3 regions of the Mesorhizobium sp. WSM4887 genome follow, and region 3 is predicted to be linked to each of the others. Evidence: predicted binding sites of a transcription regulator. Region 3 holds the regulator's gene; each other region holds the start of a gene.
What was found. The regulator PhoB, encoded in region 3, activates phosphate uptake and scavenging genes when phosphate is short. The targets are predictions, from matches to a motif close to TGTCATNNANCTGTCAT.

Region 1 (6,177 bases), on a different contig from region 3:
TGGCCGCGCATCGAGGGCGCGGTCGCGGAATTGTGCGCGGACCTCTCCGGGCCGCTGCTTGGCCAGCTCGCCGCCATCGAGGATCGATTGGCCGCGACCCCGCTCGACCGCCGGGCGGACAAGGCCAAGGCAGTCGCGCCCAAGGCCGTCGCACAATGAAACATGTTCTCGACCGTCCGATCTGGAGCGCGTTGGCGACGCGCCACCAGGCCTTTGCGGAAGGCGATACCCTCGCCAAGCGGTACCGGCCTTCGATCGTTCCCTTCGCCGCCACAGCCGCGGACGATGCGGAAAGCCTGCAATCTCTGGGCAAGCTGCTCCCGCCGCTTGAAAGCGCCATCCTGGTTCAGACGGACCCGATCGCTCTGCCTTCGGAACTTGCCGCGGTTTCGACCGCGTCCCTGGTGCAGATGGTTGCCGAGCAGCGGCTTGAGGCGGTCTCCGACGAGCGCGTACAGCGACTGACGCCGGACGATGCGGCCGAGATGCTCGCTCTGGCATCGCTCACCAAGCCCGGCCCGTTCACGCTCGAAGCCTTGAGCCTCGGCGAGTTCTGGGGCGTGAAGATCGACGGCAGGCTCGCGGCGATGGCCGGCGAGCGCATGAAGCAGCCCGGCTACTCCGAGCTCAGCGGCGTGTGCACGCATCCGGATTTCCGCGGCGGCGGCCTTGCCAGGCTGCTGTCGCTGTTCGTGGCGAACCGGATCATGGCGCGGGGCGAGGTTCCATACCTGCACGCCTATGACAGCAATGCTCCGGCCATCGGCCTCTACGAGGCTATCGGCTTCCGGTTGAGAACCACCCTGAACATGGCCGTGGTCCGAGGCGTGGAGTAATCGCAAGGTGAGGAGGGTCGCGGATCACCGCAACCCTTCCCCTGCTTAAGCGAGTCGCCAATCAGACCGCGATCTTGCCGCCGCCCTGCTTGGTGATGGCAACGACCGCCGGACGCACCGGCATGTCCGGCTTGAAGTCCGGCCACCGGGTCGATGGATCCTCGTAATAGGAGGGGCGGCCAAAAGCTTCCCAGTCCTCGCCGCCATCGCCCGGATGCTGGACGGCGACGAAGGCGGTCTGGTCGTCCGGCGCGAATAGCGGGCCGCACATCTCGGCGCCGATCGGCACGCGGAAGAACAGCTTTGAGGTCGCCCGCGCCGCGCCCTCGGTGTCGACCGCCCACAGGCCGTCGGTACGGCCGGTGGCCTTCGGGCCCTGGCCGTCGGTCGCGACCCACAGGCGGCCGGCCGAGTCGACGGCACAATTGTCCGGCATGCCGAACCAGCCATTGGCGGTGGTGGCAGTCGAGAAGGTGGCGCCGACATCGGCCACCGAAGGATCGCCGCACTTCAGCAGCACTTCCCACTTGCCCTTGGTGGCGGCGAAGTCGCCGCCGTCCTCGACGATCTCGATGATGTGGCCGAAGGCGTTCGCCGCGCGCGGATTGGCGGCGTCGACCTGGTCGGCCTTGCGCTTAAAATTGTTGGTCAGCATGACATAGACCTTGCCGTTGCCGGCATTGGGCTGAATGTCTTCCGGCCGATCCATCTTGGTGGCGCCGAGCAGGTCGGCGGCGCGACGCGTCTCGATCAGAACGTCGGCCTGGCTGGCGAAACCGTTTTCCGCCGTCAGCGGACCTTCGCCGAACACGATCGGCATCCATTCGACCGAGCCGTCCTCGGCGAATTTGGCAACATGCAGCGTGCCCTCGTCGAGCAGGTTCATGTTGGCGGCGCGGTCGTTCGGATTGAACGTACCTTTGGTGACGAATTTGTAGACATAGTCGAAGCGTTCGTCGTCGCCGAGATAGAAGGCGACGCGGCCATCCTTGGTGACGATCGATTCGGCGCCCTCATGCTTGAAGCGACCCATGGCGGTTCGCTTCCTCGGCACCGAATTCGGGTCGTTGACGTCGACCTCGACGACCCAGCCGAAGCGGTTGGGCTCGTTCGGTTCCTTCGCGAGGTTGAAGCGATCGTAATGCGCGCCCCATTCATAGGCGCCCTCCGGAATGCCGAGGCGCTTGTAGTTGGCGGCCTCCTTGTGGCCTTCCGGCAACTCGCCCGAGAAATAGCCGTGGATGTTCTCCTCGGCCATCACATAGGTGCCCCAGGGCGTGACGCCGCCGGCACAGTTGTTGAGGGTGCCGAAGACCTTGGTGCCAGACGGGTCGGCATTGGTCTTGACGCGATCATGGCCGGCTACCGGACCGGACAGCGCCATTTCGGTGGTGGACATGATGCGGCGGTTGAGCTTGCCGTCACGCACCACCTGCCATTTGCCGCCCTCCTTGCGGATCTCGACGATGCTGCCGCCGTGCGCCGCCATTTCGACATCGACCTGCTCCTTGCTGAGCGGCGCCACCTCGGCGGCCTTCTTGCCGTCCTTGTCGACGATCTTGACGATGCCGGGGAACATCAGATGCGGGTTGGTGTATTCGTGGTTGACGACCAGCAGGCCATGCTCGTCCGAGCCCTCGATCGGGATATAACCGATATAGTCGTTGTTGTAGCCGAACTGTCTTGCCTGGGCTCCGGCCGTTTGTTTTGCCGGGTCGAATTCCGGCGAATCGGTAAAGAGCGGGTCGCCCCAGCGCAAGAGCACGTCGGCATCGTAGCCCGGCGCGACGTGGTGCTTGTCGTCGATGCCGGCCTCGAGCTCGTCGAATTTGAAGGCCGAGACCTCGGCGGCGCGCGCCTCGTCTGCCGCGACGAGCGCCAGCGGGCTCACGGTGGCGGCGATGGCCGAGACAGCCAGCGAACCCCTGAGGAAGTCGCGGCGCGAGAAGCGCGCGGCGATGATCTCGCCCATCGTGCGGTTGTCGGTAGGATTGACGGGCGGGCCGTCATTCTCCTCAAGCTGGCTGGTACGGAAGCGAATCTCAGGTTGGGTCATGGGCTGTCCTCTGGCTCTTGAGGTGGCTGGAACGTGTAACCGGTCGATCCCTATAGGCGCCCGATCACATTTTCGTGACATCAGCCCCATTGAGCAATGCCAATTTGCCGGCTGATGACTGTTCGCCCACGCATTGGCGCCACACGAGGCCCACAACACACGGCGAGCAGGCTCCCGAGCGCGCTCGGCGCAAGGACGCCAACCATGGCTGCGGGGCTTGCCTTGCGAGATTCCGCCTTCGATCCCGTCGCAGCGTAGCTTGCCCGACGCCATCAGCTTGACGGCTTCGCGCGCTTCGGAAACAAAAGCGGCGAGCGGCGCGGCGAAGGCCGCTTCGGGAGGGATGAACGTGAGTCTCTGGGGACTGGCGCAGCTTGGCGTTTCGACTGTGATTTTCCTCCTGGCCGCGATGGCGGCCAAACAATGGGGATTGGCGCCGAGTCTCGGCAAGATCGTGCTGACGCTGGCGCTCTATTCCGCCGGCAATCTGATCATGCTCAGGCTGATCCGCGAATTCGGCATGTCGGTGTCGTTCAGCCTGTCGGCAGTGATCCAGCTGGTCTCAGTCAATGTCGTCGCGCTGGTCTTCTTTGGAGAGCGCCTCAACACTTTCCAAGCGACAGGCGTCGTGCTGGCGATCGCGGCCGTCGCGCTGATCACGCTCGGACCCTATATGCAGCGGCTGTAATTGGAGCAGGCCCGGCATGAAATCGACCGCCAAGGCGCTGCTCAACAGAATAGAATTCCCGGTGCTTGCGGCCGGGCTGGCCATCGCCTGCGGGCTATGGGGCCTGGTGGAACTCATGGGCGTGGCGCGCGCCACGACTCCGCATGCGTTGGACACGGAAATCCTGCTCGCCTTCCGCCATGCCGGGCAGCCGGACAGCCCGATCGGTCCGCTTTGGCTGCAAGGCGCGGTGCGCGATATCACCGCGCTCGGCAGCACCAGCGTGCTGGTGCTGATCACGACTGCGGTGATCGTCTATTTTCTGCTGATGCGCCGACCGGCGACCGCACTGTTCGTGTTCGTTTCGGTGGCGGGCGGTCAGGCGGCGTCCAGCCTGCTCAAGTTCGAGGTCGACCGGCCCCGCCCCGATCTCGTCTCGCATCTCGTCAACGAGACCTCGCTCTCCTTTCCGAGCGGCCATGCGATGCTGTCGGCGGTGACCTATCTCACGCTGGGCTCGCTCGCCGCGCGTTTCCTACCGAACCGCAGGACGAAGATCTTCGTGCTCGGCCTCGCCGTGCTCACCACGGTGCTGGTCGGAACCAGCCGCGTCTATCTCGGCGTGCATTGGCCGTCCGACGTGCTTGCCGGCTGGTGCGCCGGCTTTGCCTGGGCCATGTTGTGCTGGCTTGCAGCGCGCCTGCTGCAGCGGCGCAAAGTGGTGGCGGACAGCGAATGAGTACTCATGTTTCAACTGTTTGTTAATGATGCTTGAAACATCATGATCTTTGGATTATCCATTGATACTGCAGACTCAGACGGGGTTCTGGCCGATGATCACTGCCGCGCAGATGCGCGCCGCGAGGGCGTTGGCCGGTATCGACCAGAAAACGCTCGCCGAGCGCGCCGGGGTTTCGCTTCCGACCATCCAACGCATGGAAGCGAGTGAAGGTGTCGTCAGAGGCGTGGTCGATACGCTGATGAAGGTCATCCAGGCACTCGACGAGGCCGGGGTGGAGCTGATCGGCGAGAACCAGGCCAGCGAGCGCGGCGGCAGGGGCGTGCGTCTCAAGCCTGCCACGCCGCAGAACTCCCAAGGCTGAGCCGCACAAGAAGTCGCGACGGGCTTTCCTCACGCTCCTCAGAGCCTCGCGTGGCGACGCGCTGGTGCTGATGGCGACGTTCCTGATCGTCATCTTGCGCGATCTGACGGAAGGCATCGTCGTCGGGCTTCGCGCTCGGGTCGATCCTGTTCATCGATCGCATGGCCAAGTCCATCGCCGTCGAGGCCGATCTGCCGCTGGTGCCGGAGGACGTCGCCGATCGCGCCGCCACTTATGATTCAAGCCAGGCGGCAGACGCCGATACCGTCATCTATCGAATCTCCGGGGCCTTCTTCTTCGGTGCCGCCTCGACCGTCGGCGCCGTGCTCGACCGAATCGCAGACCAGCGCAAGAATTTCATCCTCGATTGCTCGGCGGTGCCGTTCCTCGACTCGACGGCGGCAAACGTCATCGGGGGTGCCGCGCACAAGGCCGGACGCGCCGGCGTGCGCTTCATCATCGCGGGCGCCGCGCCGCAGACACGGCGCATGCTGATCAACCAGGGCCTCAAGCGGCCGCTGGTCACCTATGCCGCCTCGATTCGCGACGCGCGGGCGCAGCTGAAAGCACAATCGCAGTCCGCGTAGAGCGACATGTTCTGTCAAACTGCCGCTTCGATCGGCTCGGCAAGTTTCGGGTTGGCGCGCGCCGCGATCAGGCAGCCGGCGACGATCAGGCAAGCCCCGGTCAGCGTGGTCCAGGCCACCTCCTCGCCGAAGAAGAACCAGCCGAGCGCGATCGCCCAGATGAAGGCCGAGTATTCCGTCGGGATGAGATATTGCGCTTCGGCGCGGGCGTAGGCCCAACTCATCAGGAATTGGCCGGCAAGCGACAGCATCGCCACCCCGACCAGGTGAAGCCACAGGTCACTCGGCAGCGCGACGGCGAGCCACGGCGCGGCGAGACCAAGGATGACCGCGATGCAGAGGTTCTGGAACAGCATGATCTCGACCGGCTTGGCCAACAGCGCCTGCCGCCGCGCGAGGATCAGATTGTAGCCATAGAACACCGTTGATACGAGCACCGCGGCCGTGCCCAGGAGCGCATCCTGCGAGTGGCCGGCCTGCCCGAACTGGCCGGCCAGAATGATCGCGACGCCGGCGATGCCGGCCAGCGACGCCCACACCGCCTGGCGCCGGATTCTCTCGCCCAGCAACAAGGCTGCGAGAAAAAGCGCAAACAGGGGCGCGACAAAGCTGAGCCCGATCGCCTCGGCGAGCGGCAATCTGGCGAGACCCCAAAAGAACGAAACCAGGACGATGCCGACGACCGCGGCGCGCAGCGCATGCAGCCCCAGCACCGGAAGAGCCGGCTTCGAGCGCGGCCCCGCCGACCAGGCGGCGCCCGCGATCAAGGTCGAGACCAGGCTGCGCCACAGCACGGTGTTGTACACACCGACCGCGATGACCAGGGACTTCATCGCCGCGTCCATCCCGGACAAAAGGAAGATCGCCAGTGCGCATACGAGCACCGGGATCATTGGCGACACGGCGGCGCCGGTCAGGCTGGATCTCT
Region 2 (6,177 bases), on a different contig from region 3:
TCTCGGCATCAAGGCGCCATCGGTCCTGACCCGCACCGGCACGCTGTCCGGCGGCAACCAGCAGAAGGTGGTTCTGGCCAAATGGCTGGCGATGAACCCCAAGGTGATGATCCTCGACGAGCCGACGCGCGGCATCGATATCGGCGCCAAGGCCGAGATCTACGCGCTGATGCGGGCGCTGGCCGATGCCGGCGTCGCGGTGCTGATGATCTCCAGCGACATGGAGGAGGTGATCGGCGTCTCGGACCGCATCGCGGTCATGCATGAGGGGCAGATCTCCGGCATCCTCGACCGGGACGATTTCAGCCAGGAGAACGTGCTGTTGCTGGCGGTGGGCAAGAAGCCGAAGCTGGCGCAAGCCGCGGGAGGAGCGCAATGAGCAAGAAAGACCTCGGCCTGCTGGTCCTGATCCTGGTGGTCGGCGCGGTGGTCACGGCTATAAATCCGCGCTTCCTGTCGACGATCAATCTCGCGAACACCTCCAACCTGGTCGCGCTGTTCGGCATCCTTTCGATCGGCCAGGCCTTCGTCATCATCACCGGCGGCATCGAGCTTTCGGTCGGTTCGCTGATCGCGCTGCTCGGCACGCTGTTCATCGACTTCATCGCCGTGCGCGAGATGGACTGGCCGTTGGCCTTCGTGCTGATCATCGTGCTCGGCGCCATCATCGGCTTCGTGCATGGCTGGCTGATCACGCGGCTCAAGATGCAGCCCTTCGTGGTGACGCTTTGCGGCCTGCTGATCTACCGCGGCGTCGCCCGTTTCTACACCGCCGACGGCACGGCGGGCTTCGCTTTCGGCCAGAATTTCCCGGATCTCGAATTCCTGACCGCCGGCCGCTCCGGCGGGTTGCCGAATTCCTTCATCGCGCTGATCGTGATCGCCATCGTCATGTGGGTGGTGCTGCACCGCTCGGTGTTCGGGCGCTATCTCTATGCCATCGGCAAGAATGAGGAAGCGGCGAAGTATTCGGGCATCCGCACCGGACGCGTGGTGATCGCGGCATACGTGATCTGCGGTGTGCTGACGGCGCTGTCGGCGATCTACTTCGCCATGTACACGCGCTCGATCTCGCCGGCGAGCCACGGCCAGTTCTATGAGCTCTACGCCATCGCCGCGGCGGTGCTCGGCGGCTTCTCGCTGCGCGGCGGCGAGGGCTCGCTGGTAGGCGTCATCCTCGGCACCGTGCTGCTGCAGGAACTGCAAAACCTCGTCAATCTGCTCGGCATCCCGTCCTCCCTGAACTTCGCGGTGATGGGCGGCGTGATCCTGATCGGCGTGCTGGTCGACCAGCAGTGGGGTGTGTTCCGCGCCCGGCGCCGGATGATGGAGGCGTCGCGCCGGAACGTCGCCGGCGCGCCGGCGGAGTAGCTTCCCTCGTCCGATCTCGGCAGGCAGCGGGGCAGATTTCAACTTCGCGTGCTGCACACATTTTTTGGACGTTGGCGCCGACATCAACAAGTCTCGGCCCAACCTCCCACTCGCAAGCCGGCATCACCTGAATCAATACACCTCAGATCATGTCCGAAAGGTCCGAAAACGCCATCGCCTTGCGCAGCACCTCGGCGAAACGGTCGCCGGCGATCTCTCTGGCGCCGCTGTTGTCGATGGAGGTGACATCCAGCCCGGAAAGCGTCACGCTGGTGCTGCGCGCCAGACGCGCCAGCACCTCGCCGCGCGATTCACGGCCGCGCGCCGCCAGCCGCTCGGCGAGGATCTCCGGCGCAGCGGTGATCTCGACCACCGCCAGGTTGGCATAGCGCTCACGCAGCAACGGGATGACGGCACGGGAGACGTTGGCAACGGCAACATGACCATTGGCGATCGCCCAATCGACATCGGCCGCCAGGCCATAGCGCAGGCCGTGCGCGTCCCAGCAGATGGCGAAGGCGCCGTCCGCTTCCGCCTCGGCGAAGGCGGCGTCGGCCAGCGTATCGTGGTCCTCACTGGCGGAGTCGCTCGGACGGGTGATGACGCGGCGGACGAACTCCAGCCGCGTCTCGCCGGCAAAATGCGCCTTGGCGTAGCCGATCACCGTGTCCTTGCCGGCGCCGCTCGGCCCGACCACCGCGACGAACACGCCGTTGCGGATCGGAGGCGTTTCGGTGAGTTCGCGTTCGATCAGCGCAGAAACCATCATGCGACGCACCTGCCCTGACGCCAGACGTTGCGCACGACCGGCACATGCTGGTCGACGCGCACGCGCACGAGGTCGGCGCGCCGGCCGGGCTCGATGACACCGCGATCGCTAAGGCCGACCGCTTCCGCCGGGTTCTTCGAGACCATGGCGACCGCCTGCGGCAGCGAAATGCCTTCCACGACATCGCCGAGGAAGAAGGCGGACTGAATCAGGCTGAAGGGGATATAGTCCGACGACAGGATGTCGAGCAAACCGTCGCCGGCAAGCGAGCGCGCCGACACATTGCCCGAATGCGAGGAGCCGCGCATGACGTTGGGCGCGCCCATCAGCACGCCGAGCCCTGCCGCCTTCGAGGCTCTCGCTGCTTCCTCGGTGGTCGGGAATTCGGCAACGCGCACGCCCTGCTCCACCGCCTCGTCGACATGGCCGGCTGTCGCATCGTCGTGGCTGGCAAGCACGATGCCGCGCTCGCGGCAGGCGGCGGAAATGAAGACGCGGTTCGGCCCGGAATTCTTGGCCGATTCGGCCATACGCTTCGCGCAGAATTTCTCGAAGTCGCGGTCGGTCAGCTTCAGTTTGCGCTGGTAGTAATAGGCGTAGGTCTCGAGATCGACGAACTGGCGCTGGCCCGGCGCGTGGTCCATCAGCGAGGCGAGCTTCACCCTGTCGTCGGTCTCGAAATTGGCGAAGGCCTCGAGGCAGTCCGGCGCCGAGACCTCGCAGCGCAGATGGATGAAGTGGTCGGCCCTGAGCCGATCCTGGCGCACGCTGTCCTCGATCGCATCGGCGAGCTTGCGCACGTCGTCGGACTTCAGGTCGGCATCCTCGTCCATGCCGACGCGCAAGGCGTCGAGCACCGTGGTGATGCCGGCGGTCGCCACCTGCGCATCGTGGGCGAGCACGGCGGCGATCGGGTTCCAGCGCACTTTCGGACGCGGCGCGTAATGGCCTTCGAGGTGATCGGTGTGCAGTTCTACGAGACCTGGGATGATGTAGTCGCCGCCCATGTCCTCGCCGGTGCGGGCCGCACCCAGCTCGATCGCGGCGATCAGCCCATCGCGCAGCAGCAGCGAGCCCGCGACGATCTCGTCGGGCAGCACGATGCGGGCATTGTTCAAAACGGTCTCGGCGGTCATTTCAGCAGTCCTATCTCAGGCGGGCGGACATCAGGCGGTTTTTCTGGCCGGGCCGCGTCCAAGCACGTGGTGCGAGAGCACCATGAAGGGCGCGCCCGGTTCGGTTTCGACGAACAGCGTCAGCGCATCCACCGGCACCGGACGCTGCAGCACATCCGCGAACAGGCTGTCGATTGCAGCGCGAAGGCGCGGGCTTTCCTGTGGCCCGACCCGTCCGGAGAGCGTCATGTGGAAGCGGAACGTCTCGAAGACGTAGGGATAACCCCACTGGCAGAGGTTGCGGAACTCATCCGGCTTCAGCGAGTCTGGGCTGCGGCGCTCGATCTCGGCCTCGGTCAGCGGCGCACGGAAGCGGTCGAAAGCGCGCACGACCTCGCCGGCGAAACTGTTGAGCGGCTCGAAAGGACTTCCCGGCACGAGCGCGAAAAAGCCGTCGATCTGGCCGACGACCAGACGCGGGACGACGACTGGTGCCGTGGCCTCGGCGAAATCGTCGAGCGCCGCCCGCAGCGAGGCTTCCGTTTCGCTGGGCGCCAGCCGGAACGGCGCCTTCAGCGTCGCGTGGAACCCATAGCGCCGTGCCGAGGCGGTGTGGAAGGCAACTTCCGCCGCCGACAGGTCACCCACACCCTCGACCGGCCGCGTCGGCGCGCCGAACGGGTCGCGCCCCAGCCAGTTAGCGGCAATCCGCGCCAGCGGCTCATCCTGCCTCGGGGTAAAGTAAATGGCATAGCGCATCGAAAATCCTCGTCAGACCGCTGCCATAGGTGATTTCCATGACGGATTGACGAAGCTTTCATGGGTTTTCGAAGGCAACCCAGGCTCCGGCGGTCCTTAGCCGACGATTTTCCCGAACTGGACCAACAGGTTGAGGGCTATGAAAAATCTCACGCCTTCATCAGCCACTCATGCTCGGCGGCGTTGTGGAATTTCCATGTCCGCTTCGGGCCGGCCATGACATTGAGATAATAGAGATCATAGCCGTGGCAGGCCGCACACGGGTGGTAGCCCTTCGGCACCAGCACGACATCGCCGTCCTCGATCGCCATCGCCTCGTCCAGATCGCGCACGCCATTTCTGTCGGCGTCGGTGTAGACGCGCTGGAAGGCGAAACCCTGCGGCGGGTTGAGGCGGTGATAATAGGTCTCCTCGAGATAGGACTCGGCCGGCAGATTGTCCTGGTCGTGTTTGTGCGGCGGATAGCTGGAGGTATGGCCGCCGGGCGTGATGACCTCGACCACCAGCAGCGAGTCGGCCGGCTTGCCCTCGGGCAGGATGTTGGTGACGTAGCGGGTGTTGGTGCCCTTGCCGCGCACTTCCTGACCGAGATCGTCGGGCGCAATGACGCGGGCGGGCAGGCTGCCGCCAAGACCGGGCGCCGAGCAGACGGCAAGCTCCAGCTCGGTGTCGGCGGTCACTGCCCAGTCGGAGCCTTGCGGCACATAGACCGACCAGGGCTTGCCTTCGAAGGGCGACATGCGCTCGCCGAGCAGGCCGAGATCCTTGCCGCCGGCCGCAGCCTTGCCCTTGCCGGTGACGAACACCAGGCAGACCTCGCGCTCGCCCGTCTTGCCGGCGGCCGTCTCGCCCGGCCGCAACCGGTGGAGATCGAAACCCACGTAAGTCCAGCCCGCGCTTTGCGGGGTGACGTGGGCGACGTGGCCGTGGCCCTTGTCGGCCTTGACGAGCAGTTTCGACATTTTTGTCTCCTGGGTCATTCCTTCGGCTCGGCCGGAGGCTTGGGCTCCTCGGCCGGCTTGTAGAGGTAGAAGAACTGCCACACCGCGTAACCGGCGAAGCCGAGCGCGATTACCCCCCAGAACGGCGTGCCGGAGGCGAATTCGATCACCGACCAGATTAGGCAGACGGCGACGACGGCAATGCGCCGCCACAGCGGTCGGAAGAAGGGGTGTTCATAGTCTTTCATCGCGCCAATCCGGGACTTGTCCAAACGCATCAGATAGAGCGAGCGGCCGGACGATCCACCGCTTACGCCGGGAAGCCCTGCGTCTCGACCGTATAGCCGGCGGCCGTCATCACCCGCATCAGCTCCTTATGGCCGACCTCAGCCATCCTCAGCGGCGGGTTCTTTTTCGGATCCTGCTCGGCCTCGACCACGAACCAGCCTTCATAGCCGTAGTCGGCGAAGCGTTGGACGATCGCACCGAAATCGAGCGAGCCGTCGCCGGGCACGGTGAAGGCGCCGAGCGCGACGGCATTGAGGAAGGACTGTTTCGTGCGGTCGAGCCCGTCGATCACGTTCATGCGCACGTCCTTCACATGGACGTGGTTGATGCGCTTGTGGTGGTTGTCGATGGCGCGCAACACATTGCCGCCGGCGAAGGCGAGGTGGCCGGCATCGAGCAGCAGCGGGATGCCCTCGCCCGAATGATGGATGAAGGAATCGAGTTCCGGCTCGGTCTCGATCACGGCCGCCATGTGATGATGGTAGGAAAGCGGCATACCCTGGTCGGCGCACCATTCGCCGAATTCGGTGACGCGGCGGCCATAGGCCTTCATCTCGTCGCCGGAAAGCCGTGGCTTGGTGGCAAGAGGCTTGGTGCGGTCACCCTGGATGGAGCGGCCGACCTCGCCATAGACTATGCAGGGCGCGTTGACCGCCTTGAACAGGTCGATCATCGGCTGGATGCGATCCTTGTTGCTTGCCAGGTCCTCATCGACCAGCGTGCCGGAGAACCAGCCGCCGCAGAGCGTGACGTCGGCCTCTTTCAGGATCGGCAGCATCACCTTCGGGTCGTTGGGGAAGCGGCGGCCCATCTCCATGCCGGTGAAGCCGGCCGAGCGCGACTGGCGCAAACACTCCTCCAGCGACACATCATCGCTCAATTCCACGAGATCGTCGTTCCACCACGCGATGGGAGACATGCCCAGTTTGGCTTT
Region 3 (6,177 bases):
TGTCCACCGACCTGAACGTAGGCGAGACGACCGCCGAGAAGGCCAAGATCGAGGTCAAGAACCTCAACTTCTACTATGGCCAGTCGAAGGCGCTGAAGGACATCAACCTGTCGCTGCCCGAGCGCAGCGTCACCGCCTTCATCGGACCTTCGGGCTGCGGAAAGTCGACGCTGCTGCGCGTGCTCAACCGCATCTACGAGCTCTACCCGAAGCAGAGCGCCGAAGGCCAGGTGCTGCTCGACGGCAAGAACATCCTCGACCGCTCGCAGGACCTCAACCTGCTCAGGACCAAGATCGGCATGGTGTTCCAGAAGCCGACGCCGTTCCCGATGTCGATCTACGAGAACATTGCCTTCGGCGTCAGGTTATATGAGAAGATCAGCAAGGCCGAGATGGACAATCGCGTCGAACAGGCGCTGAAGCGCGCCGCGCTGTGGAACGAGGTCAAGGACAAGCTCAACGCCAGCGGCCAGAGCCTTTCGGGCGGCCAGCAGCAGCGGCTCTGCATCGCCCGCACGGTGGCGGTGAAGCCGGAGGTCATCCTGCTGGACGAGCCGGCATCGGCGCTCGATCCGCTCTCGACCGCCAAGATCGAGGAGTTGATCGACGAGCTGCAGGCCGACTACACGATCGTGATCGTCACCCACAACATGCAGCAGGCGGCGCGCGTCTCGCGGCAGACGGCGTTCATGTATCTCGGCGAGCTGATCGAATTCGACCGGACCGAAAAGATTTTCACCTCGCCCCGCGAGAAGCGCACGCAGGACTACATCACCGGCCGCTTCGGCTGAGTTCATACGAGGACATAACCATGGCCCATACGGTCGCTTCCTTCGACGAGGATCTGAGGCAGATCAGCCAGCTCATCCGCGACATGGGCGATCTTGCCGGCTCGATGGTCGGCGCGTCGACCAAGGCTCTGCTGAATTCCGACAACGCGCTGGCGCAGCGCGTGGTCTCCGACGATGCCATCATGGACGCGCGCCAACGCGAGCTCGACCATCGCGCCATCACGCTGATTGCCAAACGCCAGCCGATGGCCGACGACCTGCGCAGCGTCGTTGGCGCCATCCGGATGGCCGGCGATCTCGAGCGCATCGGCGACCTTGCCAAGAACATCGCTAAGCGCGTCGGCTCGGTCGGCATCAGCGCCGCGCCGCGCGACCTTTCGCACTCCATCGATTCGATGGCGCAGCTGGTGCTGATCCAAGTGCAGGGCGTGATCGAGGAATACACGGCCGGCGACGCCACGGCGCTCGCCAAGCTCCGCAACGACGACGAGCGCATCGACGTCAAATACACCTCCGTCTTCCGCGAGCTCCTGACCTACATGATGGAGGATCCGCGCAACATCACGGCTTGCACGCATCTGTTGTTCTGCGCCAAGAATCTGGAGCGCATCGGCGACCACGTCACCAACATCGCCGAGAACGCCTACTATGTGCTGACCGGCACGCAATTGCCCGCGAATCGTCCTAAGCAGGACGAGACGACGATGTCGGCGCCGGCGGCCTGACAGCGAAGGTGCCTGCTATATGATCGCGCCACGCATCATGGTGGTGGAGGACGAGGAACCGCTGGGGGTGCTGCTCCGCTACAACCTCGAATCCGAGGGCTATCAGGTCGAGGTGGTGACCCGCGGCGACGAGGCCGAGATCCGCCTGCAGGAGAATGTGCCCGACCTTCTGGTGCTCGACTGGATGGTGCCGGCGGTGTCCGGCATCGAGCTTTGCCGGCGCCTCAGGATGCGGCCCGAGACCGAACGCCTGCCGATCATCATGCTGACCGCGCGCGGCGAGGAAAGCGACAGGGTGCGCGGCCTCTCGACCGGCGCCGACGACTATCTGGTCAAGCCGTTCTCGACGCCGGAATTCATGGCCAGGGTCAAGGCGCTGCTGCGCCGCGCCAAGCCGGAGGTGCTGTCCAGCGTGCTCAAGGTCGGCGACATCGTGCTCGATCGCGAATCGCATCGCGTCTACCGCAAGAAGAGCGAGATCCGGCTCGGCCCGACCGAGTTCAGGCTGCTGGAATTCATGATGCGGCATCCCGGCCGGGTGTTCTCGCGCAGCCAGCTGCTCGACAATGTATGGGGCGAGACGATCTATATCGACGAGCGCACCGTGGACGTGCATGTCGGACGCCTGCGCAAGGCGGTCAACAACGGCCGGATGCCGGACGTCATACGTACCATCCGTGGGGCGGGCTACGCGATCAGGGAAGATTAGATCCAGGGCACCGAAGGTCTGACGGGTTCTATCTGCGCTGGCGGGTTATCGAGACGCTGGTGCTTCGCCGTCCACGGGCGGAGCACGAAGCGTCGCGACGCGGCGCAGACCCGACGATCCACGCGACTTCCACGCGCCGCGGCGGTGCAGAAATTCTGCTCCGCTCATCCGACGATTGAGGTAATGGCATGGATTCCAGGGTCTCCGCGACGGAGCTTCGCTCCTGCTCCGCCCTGGAATGACGAAGCTGCGGGGCCTTCGCTAATCTCCGGCGTCTGCAGGACGCACAGAAGCCAACGATCGCTATCGAAGCTGCTCAGGCCACGTTCTTGCCCGCTCTTGCCTGCACGCCCGGGGCGAAAATCTCCTGGTCGACGAAGGTCAGCGCGCGCACGGCGCAGCCTTCGCGGATCAGCGGCAATTCGTTCGGCTCGGTATCGAAGGAGATCGAGTTTGAATGCTGGCCTCCGGCGGTCTGGCCGATCGCCTCGCGCAGCGCCGGCTCGATCAGGTCAAAGGCGGCGGCGCTGACGCCGACCATGGCGACCGGCGCCGGGTCGATCAGCGCGAACAGGCTGCCAAGGCCGAAGCCCAGCGCCTCGCCGGCCCGGCGATAGGCCTCGCGCTCCGGGCCATCCGTCTCGCGCGCCTTGGCGGCGAGCGCCCGCATGTCGGCGTCGCCGACATCGACCGGCTCGGCGTCCTCGCTCATCTTCATGGCGCTGCGCCAGATGGCGTAGTTGCCGGCATAGGCCTCGACGCAGCCGCGGCGTCCGCAACGGCAGAGCGCGCCGCCCGGACGATGGATCATGTGGCCGAACTCGCCGCCGGAAGAATGCGTGCCGGTGAACAGCTCGCCCTTCAGCACCAGGCCCATGCCGATGCCGTGCGAGAGCAGGATGGCGATGAAATTGTCGCGATAGCGGTGGGGATCGCGCCACTGCAGCGCCACCGCCATCATGTTGCAGTCGTTTTCCATGGTGGCCGGAATGCCGAATTCCTTTTCCAGGATGTCGGCGAAGGGAATGTCGGTCAGCGGCGTGATCGGCGACCATAGCATGGCGCGGGCATGGGAATCGGTGATGCCCTGGATGCCCATGGCGATGCGGGCGACGCTGCCGACGTCGAGGTCCGGATCGTCCAACCGGCGCCGCACGATCGCCAAGCATTCGCCGATCAGCTCGTTGCGCGGCATGGTGAGGGTATCGAGGCGGCGCTGCTCCTCGGCGATGACCTGGCCCGCATAATCGATAACGGCGACCGAGAGGAAATTGAGCGACAGCACCACCGTCACCACCGCCGCCGCCTCAGGCTTGAGCGCGAGGCCCACCTGTGGCCGGCCGCGCTTCAGAGACGCGGTCTCGCTCGGCTTGCTCTCGGCCAAGACGCCTTCCTGGATCAGGTCGGAAGAGATCGCCGAAATGGTCGAATGGCTGAGCCCGGTGGTCGCGGCGATTTCCGTGCGCGACGGCTGGCCGGCCCGGCGCACGGCCGAGAGCACCATGGCGCGGTTGCGCCGGCGCAGATCGTCGTGGCGGATTCCGACCGACATTTTTGTCTCCTCCCAGTCAGCGCGGCCTCTCGATCATGCACAGGACTCGGCGACGCGCCAGATCGGTTCAGTCCCGCACGCCGGCACCCGAACCGTCCTGGTCTTACAAGTTTCGGTGGACCGGGCTGCGCCTCCTCCCGAACTGTTCCGCGATAGTGGCAGAAGCGGTCGGCACTGTCATTATTTATTGCGGGTCTCGAAAAAAGTACGTGACCACCTCAAAAACCGTCAGAATTGCAGTTGACAGCGCCTTAGCCTTGGATCAGTATTTTTTCGAGGCTCGAAAAAAAGCCTCATCGCCTTCGGGCCAGTCTGGGTCGCGCCGCGAGGGGCGCAGGGAGGATATCATGAAGAGATTCGCAGCCGCCATTCTGGCGGGCGTCGCCATGTCGTTGACGTTGGCGTCGGTCGCGCAGGCGAAGGACAAGGTGATCGGCGTTTCGTGGTCCAATTTCCAGGAAGAGCGCTGGAAGACCGACGAAGCGGCGATGAAGAAGGCGATCGAGGCCGCCGGCGACAAGTACATATCCGCCGACGCACAGTCCAATCCAGGCAAGCAGCTGACCGACGTCGAAAGCCTGATCTCGCAGGGCGCCAATGCGTTGATCATCCTGGCGCAGGACGCCTCGGCGATCGGGCCGGCGGTGCAGAAGGCACTCGACGAAGGCATTCCGGTCGTCGGCTACGACCGCCTGATTGAGAACAAGGACGTGTTTTATCTGACCTTCGACAACAAGGAAGTCGGCCGCATGCAGGCCCGCGAGGTGTTCAAGGCCAAGCCCGAGGGCAATTACGTCTTCATCAAGGGCTCGGGCGCCGACCCGAACGCCGATTTCCTGTTCTCCGGCTCGATGGAAGTGCTGAAGGAAGCCATCGACAGCGGCAAGATCAAGAATGTCGGCGAGGCCTATACCGATGGCTGGCTTCCCGCCAATGCGCAGAAGAACATGGAGCAGTTCCTGACCGCCAACGACAACAAGGTCGACGCGGTGGTGGCGGCCAATGACGGCACCGCCGGCGGCGTCGTCGCGGCTCTGACGGCGCAAGGGCTGGCCGGCACCGTTCCGGTCTCGGGCCAGGACGGCGACCATGCCGCGCTCAACCGCATCGCGCTCGGCACCCAGACGGTGTCGGTGTGGAAGGACGCGCGCGAGCTCGGCAAGCACGCCGCCGAGATCGCCTCGCAGCTCGCCGACGGCAAGAAGATGACCGACATCGCGGGCGCCAAGGACTTCACGACGCCTGGCGGCAACACCGTCAAGTCGCTGTTCCTGACCCCGGTCGCAATCACCAAGGATAATCTCAACCTCGTCATCGACGCGGGTTGGATCAAGAAGGATGAAGTCTGCGCGGGCGTTGCCGCCGGCAGCGTCGCGGTCTGCAACTAAGCTGGCCGTCAGGTTCAAACGCAGCGCCGCGGCCCGACAGCCGCGGCGTTTCTCCAAAGGCTTTCGGGCGTACTGAAGCCGGAGACCATTGGGGCAGTTCACTGTCCGGCAGGATCGCCGAACTGCTCCAGCCGTTTGTTTCCGCGCAATTCCAGGCGGCCACGCACTTTTCCTGGAATTGCTCTAGCATCGTGGTCCGGCATCGCGCCAGACGGCAAGCCGGTGGGAGGAGATCATGACCGATACGACCTCTGATACGCCGGCCAACCCGGCGGCGGATCGCGCGCGGGCTTCCGAACTCAGCGCCGTCGGGCGCTTCCTCAAGGCGACCGAGCTCGACACCCGCATGCTCGGCATGGTCGGCGCGCTGCTGATCATCTGGATTGGCCTGCATGTCATCTCGAGCCTGCGGCTCGGCGTCAATCCGCTCGATTTCGATAGCCGAACGTTCCTGACGCCGCGCAACCTGTGGAACCTGTCGGTGCAGACCTCGGCCGTGGCCATCATGGCTTCCGGCATGGTGCTGGTCATCGTCATGCGCAACATCGACCTCTCCGTCGGATCCGCCGAGGGTTTGATCGGCATGGTCATGGGCTTTGCCCAAGTGCATTTCCTGGTGCGAATGGTTGGGCTCGAGCTTGGCAATCCCTGGATCTGGGTGCTGGCGCTGTTGATCGGCCTGGCGCTCGGCCTGCTGATCGGCGCCTTCCAGGGCTTCGTCATCGCCTATCTCGAAGTGCCGGCCTTCATCGTGACGCTTGGCGGGCTGCTGGTCTGGCGCGGTGCTGCCTGGTGGGTCACCAGCGGCCAGACGGTGGCGCCGCTCGACGCCACCTTCCAGCTGATGGGCGGCGGACCGGCCGGCTCGATCGGCGCCAGATGGAGCTGGATCGTCGGCGCCGTCGCCTGTGTTGCCGTGGTGTTTGCGCTGTTCAACGGCAGGGTGCAGCGCAAGCGATTCCGTTTCCCGCTGCGTCCGATCTGGGCCGAGACGCTGCTCGGCGCGGTCACC

Region 1: the regulator PhoB is predicted to act here: its motif matches at 2,956-2,972, upstream of P9230_RS23755 (PhoX family phosphatase).
Region 2: the regulator PhoB is predicted to act here: its motif matches at 4,053-4,069, upstream of P9230_RS26950 (DUF1045 domain-containing protein).

Annotation. Positions count from the first base shown of each region.
Region 1 is NZ_JARTVP010000008.1:19,574-25,750, forward strand. It holds gene P9230_RS23745 (MarR family transcriptional regulator) at 1-159, shown strand, start outside; gene P9230_RS23750 (GNAT family N-acetyltransferase) at 156-836, shown strand; gene P9230_RS23755 (PhoX family phosphatase) at 898-2,892, opposite strand; gene P9230_RS23760 (hypothetical protein) at 3,242-3,580, shown strand; gene P9230_RS23765 (phosphatase PAP2 family protein) at 3,597-4,298, shown strand; gene P9230_RS23770 (helix-turn-helix transcriptional regulator) at 4,393-4,662, shown strand; partial or broken gene P9230_RS23775 (STAS domain-containing protein) at 4,679-5,249, shown strand; gene P9230_RS23780 (DMT family transporter) at 5,264-6,177, opposite strand, start outside.
Region 2 is NZ_JARTVP010000011.1:1,378-7,554, forward strand. It holds gene P9230_RS26930 (sugar ABC transporter ATP-binding protein) at 1-379, shown strand, start outside; gene P9230_RS26935 (ABC transporter permease) at 376-1,371, shown strand; gene phnN (phosphonate metabolism protein/1,5-bisphosphokinase (PRPP-forming) PhnN) at 1,514-2,140, opposite strand; gene P9230_RS26945 (alpha-D-ribose 1-methylphosphonate 5-triphosphate diphosphatase) at 2,137-3,276, opposite strand; gene P9230_RS26950 (DUF1045 domain-containing protein) at 3,307-4,014, opposite strand; gene iolB (5-deoxy-glucuronate isomerase) at 4,164-4,976, opposite strand; gene P9230_RS26960 (hypothetical protein) at 4,991-5,203, opposite strand; gene iolE (myo-inosose-2 dehydratase) at 5,266-6,177, opposite strand, start outside.
Region 3 is NZ_JARTVP010000003.1:223,901-230,077, forward strand. It holds gene pstB (phosphate ABC transporter ATP-binding protein PstB) at 1-791, shown strand, start outside; gene phoU (phosphate signaling complex protein PhoU) at 812-1,516, shown strand; gene phoB (phosphate regulon transcriptional regulator PhoB) at 1,536-2,225, shown strand; gene P9230_RS14705 (ROK family transcriptional regulator) at 2,542-3,777, opposite strand; gene xylF (D-xylose ABC transporter substrate-binding protein) at 4,125-5,165, shown strand; gene P9230_RS14715 (sugar ABC transporter permease) at 5,401-6,177, shown strand, end outside.